3 regions of the Nonomuraea sp. ZG12 genome follow, and region 3 is predicted to be linked to each of the others. Evidence: riboswitches for the same ligand, from Rfam matches in the RefSeq annotation. Region 3 holds a riboswitch; each other region holds the start of a gene.

Region 1 (5,042 bases), on a different contig from region 3:
TCCCGTACGGCCCGCTCCCCGGCTGGCAGGACGGGGTGTGGCGCTCAGCGACGTGGAGTGGGAGGTCGTGGTCCGCGCCGACGGCGAGGCCACCTCGCTGGAGCTGGCCAGGCGGCTCGGCAGGTCCGGCTACTCGGTCATGCTCGCGGTGCGCAGGATGGCGGCGGCGGGCCTGCTCGTCACGGGAGAGCGGGCCGCCGCGCTGCCCAAGCGGGACAGGCGACCCGAGTCCCGGCGGGAGGCCGGCGGTCCCCGGCCCGCCGGGGCGCTGGGCCCGCAGGTGAACGCCGACCCGACGGACATCGAGCTGCTGCTGCGGCTCAAGAAGGCGCTGGAGGAGCTGTCGTGAGGTTCCCCTCACGCAAGAGGAGGCCACCGGTGGAGCTGCGTGACGAGGTGCGCAAGGAGATGGTCCTCCTGCGCGAACGCACCCCTGATGTCAGGGGCAGCGTCGCCTCGACCGTCGACGGACTGACGATCGCGTGCGACCTCGTGATCGACAGCGGCGAGCAGGTCGCCGCGCTGGCCTCGGCGCTGCTCGCGATGAGCAGGCGCATGCTCGTCCTGGCGGGGAGGGGCGAGCTGGAGGAGACGCTCATCTCCGGCTCGGCCGGCCACGCCGCCCTCTACGCGGCCGGCCCCACCATCGTCCTCACAGTCCTGGCCAAGCCCGGCGCGAACCTCGGGCTGCTCCGGCTGGAGGGCCGCAAGACGGCGTCCACGGTCGCCGAGGTCGCCCGACACGTTCATTCCCGATCGGAGGAAGCATGACCAGCATGGACATCTCGCTCAAGGAGATGATGACGATCGACGGCTCGCTCGGGGCCGCGATCGTCGACCACGGCAGCGGCATGGCGCTGGGCTCGCTCGGCAGCTCGAAGGACCTGGATCTCCAGGTCGCCGCGGCCGGCAACACCGAGGTCGTCAAGGCCAAGCTGCGGACGATGGACTCGCTCGGGCTCAAGGACAGCATCGAGGACATCCTCATCACCCTCGGCGGCCAGTACCACATCATCCGGCCGATCTCCGGCCGTGGCGGCAAGGGCCTGTTCCTCTACCTGGCCCTTGACCGCAACCGGGCCAACCTGGCCATGGCCAGGCACCAGCTCAAGACCATCGAGGAGAGGCTCGAGGTCTGACAGATCGCGGCGGCTCGCGTCCGGGCGCGGCGGGCGCGAGCCGTCGTCACAAACCTACGCTTTTCCGGCCGAATTTGAGGTCAGCTTCGTGATGGAATCGGCGATCTCCGGCCACAGGGGCTGCGGCAGGTCGTGCCCCATACCGGGGAGGACCAGGAGCTCGGCTCCCCGGATGGCCGCCGCGGTGGCCTGGCCGCCGGCGAGCGGAACCAGGGGGTCCGCGTCACCGTGGATGACCAGCGTGGGCACGTCCACCCCGCCGAGCGGCTCGGTCCTGTCGGGGGAGGCCATGATCGCGGCGAACTGCCTGGCGGTGCCCGCCGGGTCGTGGCAGCGGTCGTAGGCCAGGGCGGCCAGCCGCAGGAAACGCTCCCGGTCGAGCTCGAAGCCGGGCGAGCCGATCACCGCCCGGTTCGCCAGCGCCTGGGCCAGCACCGCCTCCCGGTCGCCGGCCGGCGGGGCGAACAGCACCGCGCCGGCCGCCTCGGTGGGCGGGGCCGCCGACGGGCCCGTGGTGGACATGATCGAGGTGAGGGTGAGCACTCTTTCGGGGTGCCTGAAGGCGAGGGTCTGGGCGATCATGCCGCCCATCGACGCGCCCACCACATGCGCGGCGGGCCAGCCGAGCACCTCCATCAGCCCCGCCGCGTCGTCGGCCATGTCGTCCAGCAGATACGCCGAGGGCGTCCCCGGTAGGGGGACGCCCTCGGCGTGCAGATGGGTGGACAGGCCCGCGTCGCGGTTGTCGAATCTGACGACGTGGTGACCCTGCTCGGCCAGTAGCGAGCAGAATTCGTCGTCCCAGTGTATGAGCTGGGCGCCCAGCCCCATGATCAGTAGGAGAGGGCGCCCGTCAGGCGAGCCGAAGCTCTCGTAGGCCAGTTCGATGCCGTTGACCGATGCACGCGAGATCACAGATGACAATTACCGTCAAATGCTCCTGGCGTAAAGCCAAACCCAAGGACGGCGGGGGGGGGTCGACGGAGGTCGGCGCAGAACCATCCCCAGGGGTCGGCGGGGGGTGTCGCGTGCGGTGAGGGGTGGGTCAGCGGGTCATGAGGCGGCGGATGCGGTCGCGGCCGAGGATGGCGCCGCCGCCGACGAGGGCCAGGCCGCCGGCGAGGGCGGCACCGGCGACGCCGCTCGGCTCTTCGGTCGCGGCCGCGGCGGCGGGGCTGGAGGGGCCGGCGTACGCGGTCGCCTTGACGGAGACGGCGGAGCCGCCGGAGCCCGAACCGGCGCGGGCGGAGGCGTCGGCGAGAGGCTTGCCCTCCACGACCTTCGACTCGCCCTTCTCGATCTTCTTCTCGGCCAGGATCTGCGGCGGCTTGGCCGGGTTGGCGTCCTTACGCGACCAGGCGCCGGTCGAGAAGGCCACCGGGTGGTTCTTCTTGCCCACGCCCTTGCCCCACTTGGTGATGACGTACTCGACCTTGATGTGGCCCTTGCCACCGTTGTCGTCGACCATCAGCGTCCGGGAGTTGAACGTGCCACCGGTCAGCTCGGCGAAGGTCTTGGAGTCCAGGTCCAGCATGACGCCGCTGCTGGAGGGAGCGCCGGGGCCGCGGTCACCGACGAAGAACGGCATCTTCTTGCCGTTGTAGACCACGTAGCCCTCGGTCAGCAGGGGCCAGCTGGGGCTGGCGGCCATGCCCTTCTGCATGGGCTTGCCGCTGGCGGGCAGGCCGGTGTCGCCGGCGCGGCCGGAGTTGTCGTCCCAGAAGTACGAGGCCGTGGTCGAGCCCTTGAGCAGGACCTTCTGAGTGTCGTCGACATCGGCGTGGGCGGCGGGGCCGGCGCCGAAGGCCAGGACGCCGGCAGTGGCGGCGCCGGCGAGCAGGGTGATGGAACGCATGCCGAAGCGAGCAGACATGAAAAAGGGAATCCTTCGTTAGGTATGGGGAAGCGCGCGCTCGCTTGAGGGCGTAGCCGGGCAGCGAAAGGCCGACGGACGCTACGCGGAGCGCGGAGAAGCTTGGGGGAAGTCGCCGCTCAGTGGGCGGCTGGTGACGTTACGCGGGCTGGGGGTACGCGGGAACGGAGCACAGGTGAGTTCGTCCTCTCCATCTCGCCTACCGGGTTAGCTGACGGGTTCGGACGTGGAGATGTCCTACCGGCCGCGAAGGCCGGATTCACCCCAGGAGATGGGTCCCCGGTTCCCGCGGAGGCGCGGGATTCGGCGCCAGGCGGCCGCCTCTTCCTGTTGAAGGGCCAGGTCACCGCCTGGTAACGCCACTCAACTTATAGGCCAAACCGGACAAACGCAAAGCAAATGCCATGAATCGGTCGAAGATCTACCTAAGAAGGTCAAGAAAAAAGGGGGTACGGCATGCCGTACCCCCGCGAATCCCCCGATTCAGCCGCCGCTCTTACGCCTGAACGATCGCTTGCTGGCAGCCGGCCCGTGTGCTCCGTGGATCTTCGAAGCGTCGGCGCCCCTGCCACCCGCACCCGTGTCCGCCTGCTGGTTGCGCTTGCGATCCAGCGCCTCGCGGAACTTGCGCTTCATCTCGTCCTCGGGGGTTTCGCTGACTTCCGGCTCCGGTGATTCCGCCATGAGGACCTCCTGGTGTTGGGGACATACACAGCTTGGCATGACGCTCCTTACAGCGCGAAACCGGGGATCGGCGATTCCGGGTCACAGCGGCGTGGAGCAGGTGCCCGAGCGGATGAAGGCGAGGCCGTCGTAGTCGTCCGCGAGCACGGTCGGGGCGAAGCGGAACTTGTAGGTGAGGCGGCTGACCACGGCTCCGTAGGCGCGCACGTGCAGACGGCTGCCGAGCCAGCGCGCCACGCCCTCCGACCGCTCGCCGGTGCGCAGGTCCAGCAGGTGGTCGTCCGGGCAGGCGGCGGCCAGCCTGGCCTCCACCATCGTGGCGTTGTCGACGCTCGGCACCCGGTTCCGCACGGGCGGCTTGCGCGTGTCGGGCCTGCCGAAGCGCATCCGCCTGGCCCTGAACTCCCCCTCCCCCATGAGCAGCCCCAGGGCGTAGTAGGCGGCGCCGTGCCGCTGCCGCAAGTGCCGGCCCATGGCCGGGACGGGGCCGCCGCCGTGGTTGCCGGACATCACATGGCCGTTGTGCGCCCACACCGCGACCTTCACGGCGGGGTCGCCCAGCAGCCGGTCCACGTTGTCGGCGAGGAACAGGTCACGGACGGCGCCGACGGTCTGCTGCGGGTCGGCGTGCCGCATCGGCCGGGACGCCAGGACGGCGCTCTGCCGCAGCGTCCTGGCATGCGCGATCGCCTCACCCGCCGATCCGGGCCCGGTGGCGAGGAAGTCCTCCAGGCGGCGGGCGGCTGTCTCGACGGCCGGGTCCAGGGGGCCGTCCACCCCCAGCCGGGTCTGCCCGAGCGCGGCCAGCGGCTCCAGGAACGCCGGGGCGACCTCCCCCAGGTATCGGGCCAGCCACTCGATCGAGGCCGCCGGATACTGCGGGTCGATCCCGGCGAAACGCACCTTACGCTCCGGGGGCGCGGCGCGGTTGTACTCGCGCATCCACTCCACCACCCCGAGCATCTCGCGCGTGTGCCAGGTCCAGAAGACCATCCCGCCCAGCGCCTCGGCCGCGTCGCCGGTGCCGTGCAGCACGTAGTCGTTGACCGCCTCGGCGGCGGAGACGCTGGCCTCCATCGCCAGCACGGTGAAGCCCAGCTCCTCCACCAGGAAGCGCAGCAGCCGGTGCTTGAGCAGGAAGAACTCCCGGGTGCCGTGGGTGGCCTCGCCGAGCCCCACCACGCGCACGCCGTCCAGAGCGGGCCGCAGCGGCTCCAGGTCGGCGACGGGCGCGCCCGGCTCCAGCGCGGCCAGCCGGATGGCCCGCCCCGCCAGCCAGCCGGTCAGCTCTTCCGGGACGGCGACAGCGGTCATGACTTCTTCGCGCCGCGCCGTACGGCATCGCC
Region 2 (5,042 bases), on a different contig from region 3:
GGTGCAGCTCGTCACCGGGGACGTGGAGGTCGGCCGCACGCTGGTGGAGGACCGGCGGATCGGCGCCGTGTCGTTCACCGGCTCGGCCGCCGCTGGGCACGCCATCGCCCGCGCCGCCGCCCCCACCAAGGTGCTGCTGGAGCTGGGCTCGAACGCCGCCCTCGTGGTCGCCGCCGACGCAGATCTGGAGGCCGCCGCCGACGCCGTGGTGCGCGGCGGCTACTACGCCTCGGGGCAGGCGTGCATCTCGGTGCAGCGGGTGCTGGTCGAGGAGGCGGTGCACGAGGAGTTCCTCGGGCTGCTCGCCGCGCGCATGAAGGACGTCGCCGTGGGCGATCCGCGCTCGCCCGGGACGCGGGTGGCGCCGCTCATCGACCCGGCGGCGACGGACCGGGTGCTGGACTGGATCGGATCCTCTGGCGCCAGGCTCGTCACCGGCGGCGTGCGTGACGGCCGGGCCATCGCGCCGACCGTGCTGGCCGACGTGCCCGGCGGGGCCGCCGCCTGGGACGAGGAGATCTTCGGTCCTGTGGTGTGCGTACGGCCGGTGCCCGACCTGGACGCCGCCTTCGCCACGGTCAACGCCTCCCGGTACGGCCTGCACGCATCGGTCTTCACCCGCTCCCTGGCCACGGCGTTCGCGGCGATCGAGCGCATCGAGGCCGGGGGAGTGGTGGTGAACGAGGTGCCGGGCTTCCGCGCCGACAACATGCCCTACGGCGGCGTCAAGGACTCCGGCATCGGCCGGGAGGGCCCGCGGTTCGCCATCGAGGAGTTCACCGTCACGCGAATGGCGATCATCCGGCCCTGAAGGGGCGCGTTTCTGCCCTCGTCAAACCCGGAGAAAGGTAAAGAATGGAGGGCTGAATCCCTTGCGTGACAGGGGATTCCGTGAGGGAGTCAAGCCCTTCACTTGCATCGTTCTATGCCGTTCACTTACCTTTGAGTCATCCGCGGTACACGCCAGGGTCTTTCACATGCCCGCGTGACCGTTTCAATCGCCGAGACCGCGTCTGACCTGTGCCTCTGTTCGATCACAGGTCTGCCGCGGCCGCCGAATCCGCGAAACTCGCGAAACCGGGGACCCACGTATTTCTGGGGTGAATCGGTTGCTCTCTCCTGAGGCATCCGTAGGGCACTTCCACGCCCGAACCCGTCAGCTAACCCGGTAGGCGGCATGGAAGTAAGGAGCACCCCCAGAATGGCAAAGAACATCCTCAAGCGCGCTTATAGCCGGTCCAACATCGTCACCTTCGCTCTTGGACTGAGCGTCGCCGCCGGCGCCACCCTGGGCGGCACCGCCGCCATGGCGGCGGAGCACCCGTCGCAGCAGAAGGCGGTCCCCGCTGCCGAGACCGGCAAGGTCAGCACGCAGACCCTGCTGCGGGTCGCCGAGTCCCAGATCGGTGTGAAGGAGAACGCGGCAGGCGGCGGCACGCCGTACCACAGCTGGTACATGTCCTCCCCGCGCGCGACCGAGACGCTGGCCCGCGACGGCGGCGGCCGGCCGCAGCTGTACGCCAACGCCCCGTGGTGCGCGATGTTCGTCTCCTGGGTCGGCGAGAAGGCCGGCGCCCGGACCTCGGTCGGCTGGGACGCCTACACCGTCACCTACGCCGACTGGTTCAAGGCCAACCAGCGCTGGGGCACCGTCGCCAAGCCCGGCTCCGTGGTCTTCTACGACTGGAACGGCGCCAAGACCACCAGCGCCATCGACCACGTCGGCCTGGTCAAGAAGGACAACGGCGACGGCACGATCACCACGATCGAGGGCAACACCGGCAACGGCAAGGTCGAGGAGCGGGTCCGTCCCACGTCGCAGGTCGTCGGATACGGCTACCCCGAGTTCGCGGCCTGACGCGGGCACAGCACCGGAAAAGCGCTTGAGTAGGCTGCCGGACATGGCGAGCCCGGCGCGGGCACGCCGTGACCTGGACGGGCCCCGGCCGGGGCCCTGACCGGGAGCACTGTTCGCTTGACAGGAAGGCGCTCATGCACCTCGTTCGTTGCTCTCGTTCCTCCCGCTGGGCGGTGCGCGCCGCGGGCGGCGACCGCGCGCTGCCCGCCGGCTTCTCGCTCGGCGACGCGCTCTCCGCCGACCTCGATCACTTCCGTACGCTGCTCGAAGCGGCTTCCGAGCCGATCGACGAGGTGACGCCCGCCGCGCCCGTCGATCCCGACACCGAGGTGTGGGCGGCCGGCGTCACCTACCGGCAGTCCCGCGAGGCCAGGGTCGAGGAGAGCACCGAGCCTGACATCTACCAGCGGGTCTACGACGCCGAGCGCCCCGAGCTGTTCTTCAAGTCGATCGGTCGGCGGGTGCGCGGGCATGACGAGGCCATCGGTGTGCGGCCCGACTCCACCTGGGATGTCCCCGAGCCGGAGCTGGCCGTGGTGGTCACGGCCAGCGGCGAGATCGCCGGCTACACCGTCTGCGACGACGTCAGCTCCCGCTCCATCGAGGGGGAGAACCCGCTTTACCTCCCGCAGGCCAAGATGTTCGCCGGCGCCACCGCGCTCGGTCCCGGCATCCGCCCCGCCTGGGAGGTCCCCGACCCGTACGCCCTGGAGATCGAGATGACGATCTTCCGTGGCGGCGAGGTCACCTGGGAGGGCACGGCCGCCACCTCGCAGCTGCACCGCCGCCTCGACGACCTGGTCGGCTACCTGTTCCGGGCCGACCGTCACCCTCGGGGCGTGATCCTGTCCACCGGCACCGGCCTGGTGCCCGGCCAGGACTTCACCCTGACGCCGGGCGACCGGGTGCGGATCCGGGTCGACGAGGTCGGGACGCTCGCCAACGACGTGTTGCCCGCCATGGAGATCCGCTGACGGCTCACCGGGGCGGGTCGAAGCGGCCGTCTACGGCGGTCCAGCCGCCGTCCACGTAGAGCACCGAGCCGGTGACGAAGCCGGCGGCGTCACCGGCCAGGTAGACCACCGCGCCGGCCATCTCCTCGGCGGTGGCCCAGCGGCCCAGCGCGCTCTTGGCCGCGTACGCGTCGTACCAGGCGGGGTCGTCCTTGATCTGCTGGGTCAGGGGCGTCTCCACCACGCCCGGCGCGATCGCGTTGACCCGCACCCCGTGCGGGCCGAACTCGGCCGCCGCGGTGCGCAGCAGTTGCACGAGCCCGGCCTTCGTCGCCGAATAGACGCTCTGGCCGGGCTCGGTCACGCTGGCGCGGATGGACGCGAAGCCGATGATCGAGCCCCCGCCCCGCGCCACCATGCCCGCGCCGAAGGCCCGCAGCACCTCGAACGAGGCGCGCAGGTTGAGGTGCACGACCCGGTCGAACTCCTCGCTGGAGTAGTCCAGCAGCCGCTTGCGCACGTTGGTGGCGGCGGTGAACACCAGGACGTCGGCGGGGATCTCGTCGGCGCACGCCCGGACCGCCTCGGTGTCCAGCACGTCGAGCAGCCGCGCCGTGCCGCCGCACTGCCCGGCGGTGTCCTGTGCGGCCGCCAGGTCCTTGTCCGCGCACACCACCGAGGCGCCGTGCGCGGCCAGGGCGAGAGCCGCCTCCCTGCCGATGCCGCTCCCGGCGCCGATGACCACCGCACGCCGCCCGTCCAGGCGGAACAACCGCTCGTATGCCGTCATGGGAAGCACCTTAACGACTGGTCTGACCAGTGCACCAGGTGCCCTGGCATGCGGTTTCCCGTCGATGACGGTCAGAGGGCAGCGAGGCGGGCCAGGATCTCCCGCAGCAGGGACGGGCTGGTGGCGAAGTTGAGCCGGGCGAACGCGGCGCAGTCGACATCGGTGCCCTGGGCGAACTCCGCCCCCTCGCTGAGCTTGACCCGCGCCCTGTTGAGCACGTGCTCGGCCGGTGCGCCGGCGCCGATCGGCGTGCCGGTGAAGTCGAACCAGCTCAGATAGGTCGCCTCCGGCGAGTGATAGCGCAGGTCCCACGGCAGCGCCGCGGCCCACTCGGCGACGAGGCCCCGGTTGTGCTCCAGGGTGCGCATCAGCTCCGCGGACCAGGCGTCACCCTCGCGCCAGGCCGCCACGGTGGCGACCCGGCTCAGCGTGCTCGGCGTGCCGAAGTAGTCCAGCGGGGCCTCGGCCAGCGACCGGTGCACCCGTTCGGCCCCGACGTGCGCGACGGCGCAGCGAAGCCCGGCGATGTTGAACGCCTTGGTGGCCGAGGTGGTGGTGATCGTGCGCGCCGCGGTCTCGTCGCCCAGCGAGGCGAACGGGATGTGCCGGGCGGGCCGGAACGTCAGGTCGGCGTGGATCTCGTCCGCCAGGACCACCAGGTCCAGCTCCGCGGCCACCTCGGCGAGCAGCGCCAGCTCGGCGCCGGTGAACACCCTGCCGGTGGGGTTGTGCGGGTTGACCAGCACCAGCATCCGGCAGCCCTGGGCGCGCAGCCGGTCGGCCAGGCCGTCGCCGTCGAAGTCCCAGCCCGCCTCCCGCCACCGCATCGGCAGCGGCACGACGCGCCGCCCCGACCTGACGATGCTCGCCAGGAACGGCGGATAGGCGGGCACGTGGATCGCGACGGCGTCGCCGGGCCGGGTCGCGTGCTCGATCATCACCTGCAGGACCTGGATGAGATCGGTGAACACGCGAGTCCGTCCCGGCTCCGGCCGCCAGCCGTGCCGGGTGGCCATCCGGTCCTCGAACGCCTCGACCACCGGATCCCCGTCCGGCCAGAACGGGTACCCGAAGTCCTGCCGTTCGGTGACCCGCAGGATGCTCTCCCGCACGGCGGGCGGGACCCCGAAATCCATGTCGGCGACCCAGGAACCGAGGGTGCCGGGCGGCAGCGAGCCCCATTTGACGCCATGGCCCGCGCGCAGCCGATCGACGTCCACGCGCTGGAAGGCGGTCATGCCCTGGCCTCCGCCCCGGCCAGGATGGCGTCCCGGATGATCTCCATCTGGCCGTGGTGCTGGGCGAGTTCCTCGTACACGTGCAGCAGCGCCGCGCCCTGGGTCAGTTCGCGGTCGGGGCCCAGGAAGCCGGGTGGCGGAGTGCCGCGCAGCGGGCCGGCGGGGACGGCGGCGCGCGCGTCCTCGGCCAGGGCGGCGCGCAC
Region 3 (5,042 bases):
CTCCTCGTCGTCCGGCCGGTCGCGCAGCAGCACCGGGACGCCGTTGGCCTGCGCCAGCTCGGCGACCGAGTCGCTCCAGATCCTCTCGTACGCGTGGTCGCTCTCTGGGTGTGTCACCACGAGGACGACCTCGTGCTCGGAGTCCAGCAGCGCCTGGAGGGTGCGGTGCCCCCAGGTCTGGTAACCGAACATCACGACCCGCATGGGTGTCTCCTTGTCGAGGGGATCCGATCAGGTTAGGCTCGCCTTAATTAGGTCAGGCTAACCTAATTCAGGTAGGTCATCCACCCCTGAATCGGCCCGCCAGGAAGGCGCTACATTGTCCTCTACGGATCAGCACGTCCACGACCTCGTAGGCATCGGCTTCGGGCCGTCCAACCTCGCCCTTGCGATCGCCTTACGCGAGCACCATGCGCGGACGGGCCATCTGATAGACGCCGTGTTCCTCGACAAACAGCCCGCCTTCGGATGGCACCGGGGCATGCTGCTGGAAGGGACCACCATGCAAGTGTCCTTCCTCAAGGATCTGGTCACCATGCGGAATCCGGCGAGTGAGTTCAGCTTTCTCACCTATCTGCAGGACAAGGGACGCCTGCTCGACTTCATCAACCACAAGACCATGTTCCCCTCCCGGATGGAGTTCCACGACTACCTCGAATGGGCGGCCGCGCCCTTCGCCGATCAGGTGGAGTACGGATCCGAGGTCGTCGCCGTCACCCCGGTGGCCGTGGCCGGGACGGTCGAGTACCTGGACGTGGTCGTCCGTCAGAGCGACGGCACGCTGACCACCCGGCGCACCCGTGACCTGGTCGTCGCCGCCGGGCTCGAACCGGTCCTCCCGGAGGGCATGGTGAGCGACGAGCGCGTCTGGCACAGCGAGGAGCTGCTCGATCGGCTCCCCGGCCTGCGCGACCCGCGCAGGATCATCGTGGTCGGCGCCGGCCAGAGCGCCGCGGAGGTGACCGGCCATCTGCACGACACCTTCCCGGACGCCGAGGTGTGCGCGGTCTTCGCCAAGTACGGCTACACCCCCGCCGACGACAGCTCCTTCGCCAACCGCATCTTCGACCCCACGGCGGTCGACCACTTCTACTCCGCCCCCGACGAGGTGAAGTCGCGGCTGCTCGGCTACCACGCCTCCACCAACTACTCGGTGGTGGACCTGGAGGTCATCGACGAGCTCTACCGTCGCCACTACCAGGAGAAGGTGCGGGGCACCGAGCGGCTGCGCATCCTCAACGCCTCCCGGCTCGTCGAGGTCGAACCGGGTGAGACGGAGGTACGCGCCACGGTGGAGTTCCTGCCGACCGGTGAGCGGACCCCGCTGGACGCCGACGTCGTCGTCTTCGCCACCGGCTACCGCCCGGCCGACCCGCTGACCCTGCTGGGCGCCATCGGCGAGCACTGCGACCGGCTTCCCGGCGGCGGGCTGCGGGTCGGCCGCGACTACCGGATCGCGACGTCGCCGGCGATGCGCTGCGGCATCTACGTCCAGGGGGCCACCGAGCACACCCACGGCCTCACCTCGACCCTGCTGTCCAACACGGCGGTCCGGGTGGGCGAGATCGTCCAGTCGATGGCCGGCCGGCTGCGCAGCCCGAACCCCTACGCCCTGTCGCGAGCGGCGTCCCGCTGATCCTCTGTCCCTGACTGCTTCCGAGGAGGAATCCGTACATGAGCACCAACCCGTTCGACGACGCGGAAGGCCGCTTCCTGGTTCTGGTCAACGCCGAGGGGCAGCACTCGCTGTGGCCCGTCTTCGCCGAGGTCCCCGCCGGGTGGACGGTCGCCTTCGCGGAGAACACCCGGCAGGCGTGCCTGGACTACGTCGAGGCCCACTGGACCGACCTGCGCCCCCGCTCACTCGCCGAGGCGATGGACGGCTGATCGTCGCGCGCCCTGCTCGGTCAAAGATCTACCTAGAGGCGGGAATCCCTTACAGGCAAGGGGTTGCGGCATCCGACAGATGGAGTCGGAGTCTATGTGGATGTTTGTACCTCTTGCGGGGACATTGGGGGTTATATACCTTCTCGGTCATTACGGCAGCCGGAACGGGGCTCCCCTAGACCATCCGTTGCCGAATCATTGACCGGACCGCGCGCTGCCCTGGTGGGACCCCCTGCCAGCCAGGGCAGTGCGCGGCCGCCTAATCCGCTCACGCGGAGCCGGGGACCCACTCTTTTCCGGGGTGAATCGGACGCCAGCCCAGCTGCGCCCGTAGGGCACTTCCCAGCCCGAACCCGTCAGCTAACCCGGTAGGCGGCATGGAAGCAAGGAGTCAACCCCCTCATGCTCGACCCCCGCCTGCGCACACCCCTCACCCGCGCCCTCGCCGGACTCGCCCTCGCAGCCGCGAGCCTGGCCATGGCCGGCCCCGCCCACGCGGCGCCGCCGGAGAACGCGCCCATCGCCCAGGAACGCACCGTCCCGCTCACGTACGGCCAGGACGTCTCGAACTACCAGCCCGACCACGACTGGAACGCCAGCCCCGCCGAATTCGGCATCATCAAGGCGACCGAGGGCGTGACCTTCCGCGACCACGCCTTCGCCCGGCACTGGCGGGAACTGGACGCCAAGGGCATCGTCCGCGGCGCCTACCACTACGGCCACCCGGCCAACGACCCCATCGCCGAGGCCGAGCACTTCCTGTCCATGGTGAACTCCCAGCCGGCCAAGCCCGGCGACCTGCTGGTGCTGGACCTGGAGACCACCGACGGCCGCTCCGTCGCCGAGGTCAACGGCTGGGCCAAGACCTGGCTCGCCCACGTGAAGGACAAGACAGGCACCACCCCGATGTTCTACAGCGGCTGGAACTTCGCCGACACCTACGGCAAGGGGCTGGCCGAGTACCCGCTCTGGGTCGCCCACTACAGCAAGGCCAAGGGCACGGTCACCCCGCCGGCCGACTGGAAGTCCTGGGCCATCCACCAGTACTCCGACAACCCCGTCGACCAGAACGTCTCCCCGCTCACCCCCGAGGAGCTCCGCGCCCTCGGCCGCACCGCCTGAGCAGGCGCCCCGCTGACCGTCATCCAGCGGTCGATTCGTACGGGAAGATCGTCCGTCACTTAGAGTGATGAACCATGACGATGGATCCTGAGGCGGACCGGCTGGTGGGCGTCGCGGCACGGTTGTTCGCCGAGCTGGGGTTCGACGGGACGTCGATGCGCCTGATCGCCGACGCCGCCGGGGTCGACGTGGAGTGGCTGACCGCGCGGGCCGGCGGCAAGCACCAGCTGTACGCCGAGGTGATGCTGCGGGCGCATCGCGCCGAGCGTGAGGTCCTGGACGCGGCGGTGGCCGCCTTCACCCCGGCCAGGGAGGGGCTGATCGAGCTGGCGGACGCCTACCTGGACTTCTACGCCACCCATCCGCAGATCCTGGCGCTGTGGCTGCACCGATGGATGGGGGACGCCGCCGACGTGCCCGACTTGGAGGACCTGTACTCGCGGCCGCTGTCGGCCCTCCTGCTCAACGCCGTACGGGACCTCATACCGGCCGACATCGACGCCGAGCATCTGCTCTGGACCGTGGTGTGGTGCGTGTACGGGTTCCTGGCCGGCGGCATGCGGTACGTCGACCCGCATCGCCGTCAGGGGCGGCGCGGACGGCCGCCGAGCACGGAGGAACTGGAGGACTTCCGCGCCTATCTGCACGCCATGATCATCCACATGACCACCCCGGTCAGCGGCTCGGCGCGCTGAAAGGGCGCGGCCCTGGCCGCTGCGGAGGTCAGTCGGCCGGCTGGGACGCGCGCAGTTCGGCGGTCAGCTCGGCGGCCGTGGCGAGGTCGGTGGCGAGGGCCTCGCGGTCGGCGGGGGACAGCTCCAGCGCGCCGACCTCGGCGAGCAGGATGGCCGCCGCCTCCCGTTCGCCGGTACGCAGCCGCAGCTCGGCGAGGTAGACCAGGGCGGGCAGCCGCTCGGCGGGCGGCGCGTCGGCGTGCCGGGCCAGCCCCGTCTCCAGTACGCGCACCCCGGCGGCCTCGTCGCCGTGCGAGTCGGCCTGGCGCACGGCGGCGGCCACCACGCGTGCCAGCCGGCTCTGCGGCGCGGCCGGTTCCTCGTCTCCGTGGCGGTGGATCCGCAGCCAGTTGCCGCCCGGGTCGACCACGCTGAACCCGCCGGGCGCGCCCTGCCTGGCCCGAGGCCGGGTCATCCGCGGGATCCCGGACACCGGCACCTTCCCGAACGCCTCGCGCAACCCGGCGGCGAACGCCGCGTGCAGCGCCCGCGTGTCCGGGACCAGTACGACCACACTGCCCATCGAGTCGGCGGGATCGAACCCGGGGACGCCGAAGAAGTGCAGCTCGATGCCGCCGCGCCGGACGGCTGCGAACGGGTTCGGGCGCTCCTGACGGTACGTCACGTCGAACCCGAGCGCGGTGTAGAAGGGCAGGACGTCGTCGAGGTCCCGGCAGGGCAGGCCTGGGATGGTGTACTCGGTGCGCATGCTGACACCGTACACTGTTCGGAGTTTTTCTGGAGGTCGTGAGATGGAGTACGCGGGGCGGGGTGACGCGGCGCGCACCATGGCGCTGCTCTGGGACGGGTTGCCGGCGCCCCGGCGCGGGCCGAGGCAGCGGCTCGACCTGCCGCGGATCGTCGACGCCGCGATCGCCGAAGCCGACAGCGCCGGTCCGGCCGCCCTGTCGATGCGGACCCTGGCCCAGCGGCTCGGCATCGGCACGGCGTCGCTGTACACCTACGTGCCGGGCAAGGCGGAGCTGCTGGAGCTGATGGTCGACCGGGTCGCGGGTGGCCGGCCGCTGCCCGCCGCCGACGCGGGCCACCGGGCCGGGCTGCGCGACCTGGCCCGGTCCGACCTCGCCGCCTTCCGCGCCCATCCCTGGCTGCTGCAGGTGGCGACCTCGCGCACGGTCTTCGGCCCGAACGTCGTCACCCGCTACGAGGCCGCGATGGCCCTGCTCGACGGGCACGGCCTGGCGGCGATCGACGTGGCGGGATGCGTCGCGGCGGTGGAGGCGTACACCAGAGGCGCCGCCTCGGCGGTCGTCGAGGCCGAGCAGGCGCCCGCGCGGA

What was found. Region 3 has a riboswitch for cyclic di-AMP ahead of ACTMTF_RS24190 (glycoside hydrolase family 25 protein). Riboswitches for the same ligand answer to the same signal wherever they lie in the genome.
Region 1: another riboswitch for cyclic di-AMP. It lies ahead of ACTMTF_RS21895 (hypothetical protein); the one in region 3 lies ahead of ACTMTF_RS24190 (glycoside hydrolase family 25 protein).
Region 2: another riboswitch for cyclic di-AMP. It lies ahead of ACTMTF_RS04565 (CHAP domain-containing protein); the one in region 3 lies ahead of ACTMTF_RS24190 (glycoside hydrolase family 25 protein).

The regions. Positions count from the first base shown of each region.
Region 1 is NZ_JBQHCW010000007.1:255,490-260,531, forward strand. It holds gene ACTMTF_RS21875 (hypothetical protein) at 1-349, shown strand, start outside; gene ACTMTF_RS21880 (roadblock/LC7 domain-containing protein) at 379-771, shown strand; gene ACTMTF_RS21885 (hypothetical protein) at 768-1,139, shown strand; gene ACTMTF_RS21890 (alpha/beta fold hydrolase) at 1,194-2,054, opposite strand; gene ACTMTF_RS21895 (hypothetical protein) at 2,185-3,012, opposite strand; cyclic di-AMP (ydaO/yuaA leader) riboswitch at 3,194-3,331, opposite strand; gene ACTMTF_RS21900 (DUF5302 domain-containing protein) at 3,496-3,696, opposite strand; gene ACTMTF_RS21905 (erythromycin esterase family protein) at 3,778-5,010, opposite strand; gene ACTMTF_RS21910 (hypothetical protein) at 5,007-5,042, opposite strand, start outside.
Region 2 is NZ_JBQHCW010000001.1:972,373-977,414, forward strand. It holds gene ACTMTF_RS04560 (aldehyde dehydrogenase family protein) at 1-811, shown strand, start outside; cyclic di-AMP (ydaO/yuaA leader) riboswitch at 1,043-1,190, shown strand; gene ACTMTF_RS04565 (CHAP domain-containing protein) at 1,202-1,858, shown strand; gene ACTMTF_RS04570 (fumarylacetoacetate hydrolase family protein) at 1,993-2,832, shown strand; gene ACTMTF_RS04575 (SDR family NAD(P)-dependent oxidoreductase) at 2,837-3,601, opposite strand; gene ACTMTF_RS04580 (MalY/PatB family protein) at 3,673-4,839, opposite strand; gene ACTMTF_RS04585 (mycothiol transferase) at 4,836-5,042, opposite strand, start outside.
Region 3 is NZ_JBQHCW010000008.1:301,259-306,300, forward strand. It holds gene ACTMTF_RS24175 (methionyl-tRNA formyltransferase) at 1-204, opposite strand, end outside; gene ACTMTF_RS24180 (lysine N(6)-hydroxylase/L-ornithine N(5)-oxygenase family protein) at 320-1,636, shown strand; gene ACTMTF_RS24185 (MbtH family protein) at 1,675-1,887, shown strand; cyclic di-AMP (ydaO/yuaA leader) riboswitch at 2,134-2,277, shown strand; gene ACTMTF_RS24190 (glycoside hydrolase family 25 protein) at 2,290-3,009, shown strand; gene ACTMTF_RS24195 (TetR/AcrR family transcriptional regulator) at 3,084-3,704, shown strand; gene ACTMTF_RS24200 (bleomycin resistance protein) at 3,733-4,452, opposite strand; gene ACTMTF_RS24205 (TetR/AcrR family transcriptional regulator) at 4,496-5,042, shown strand, end outside.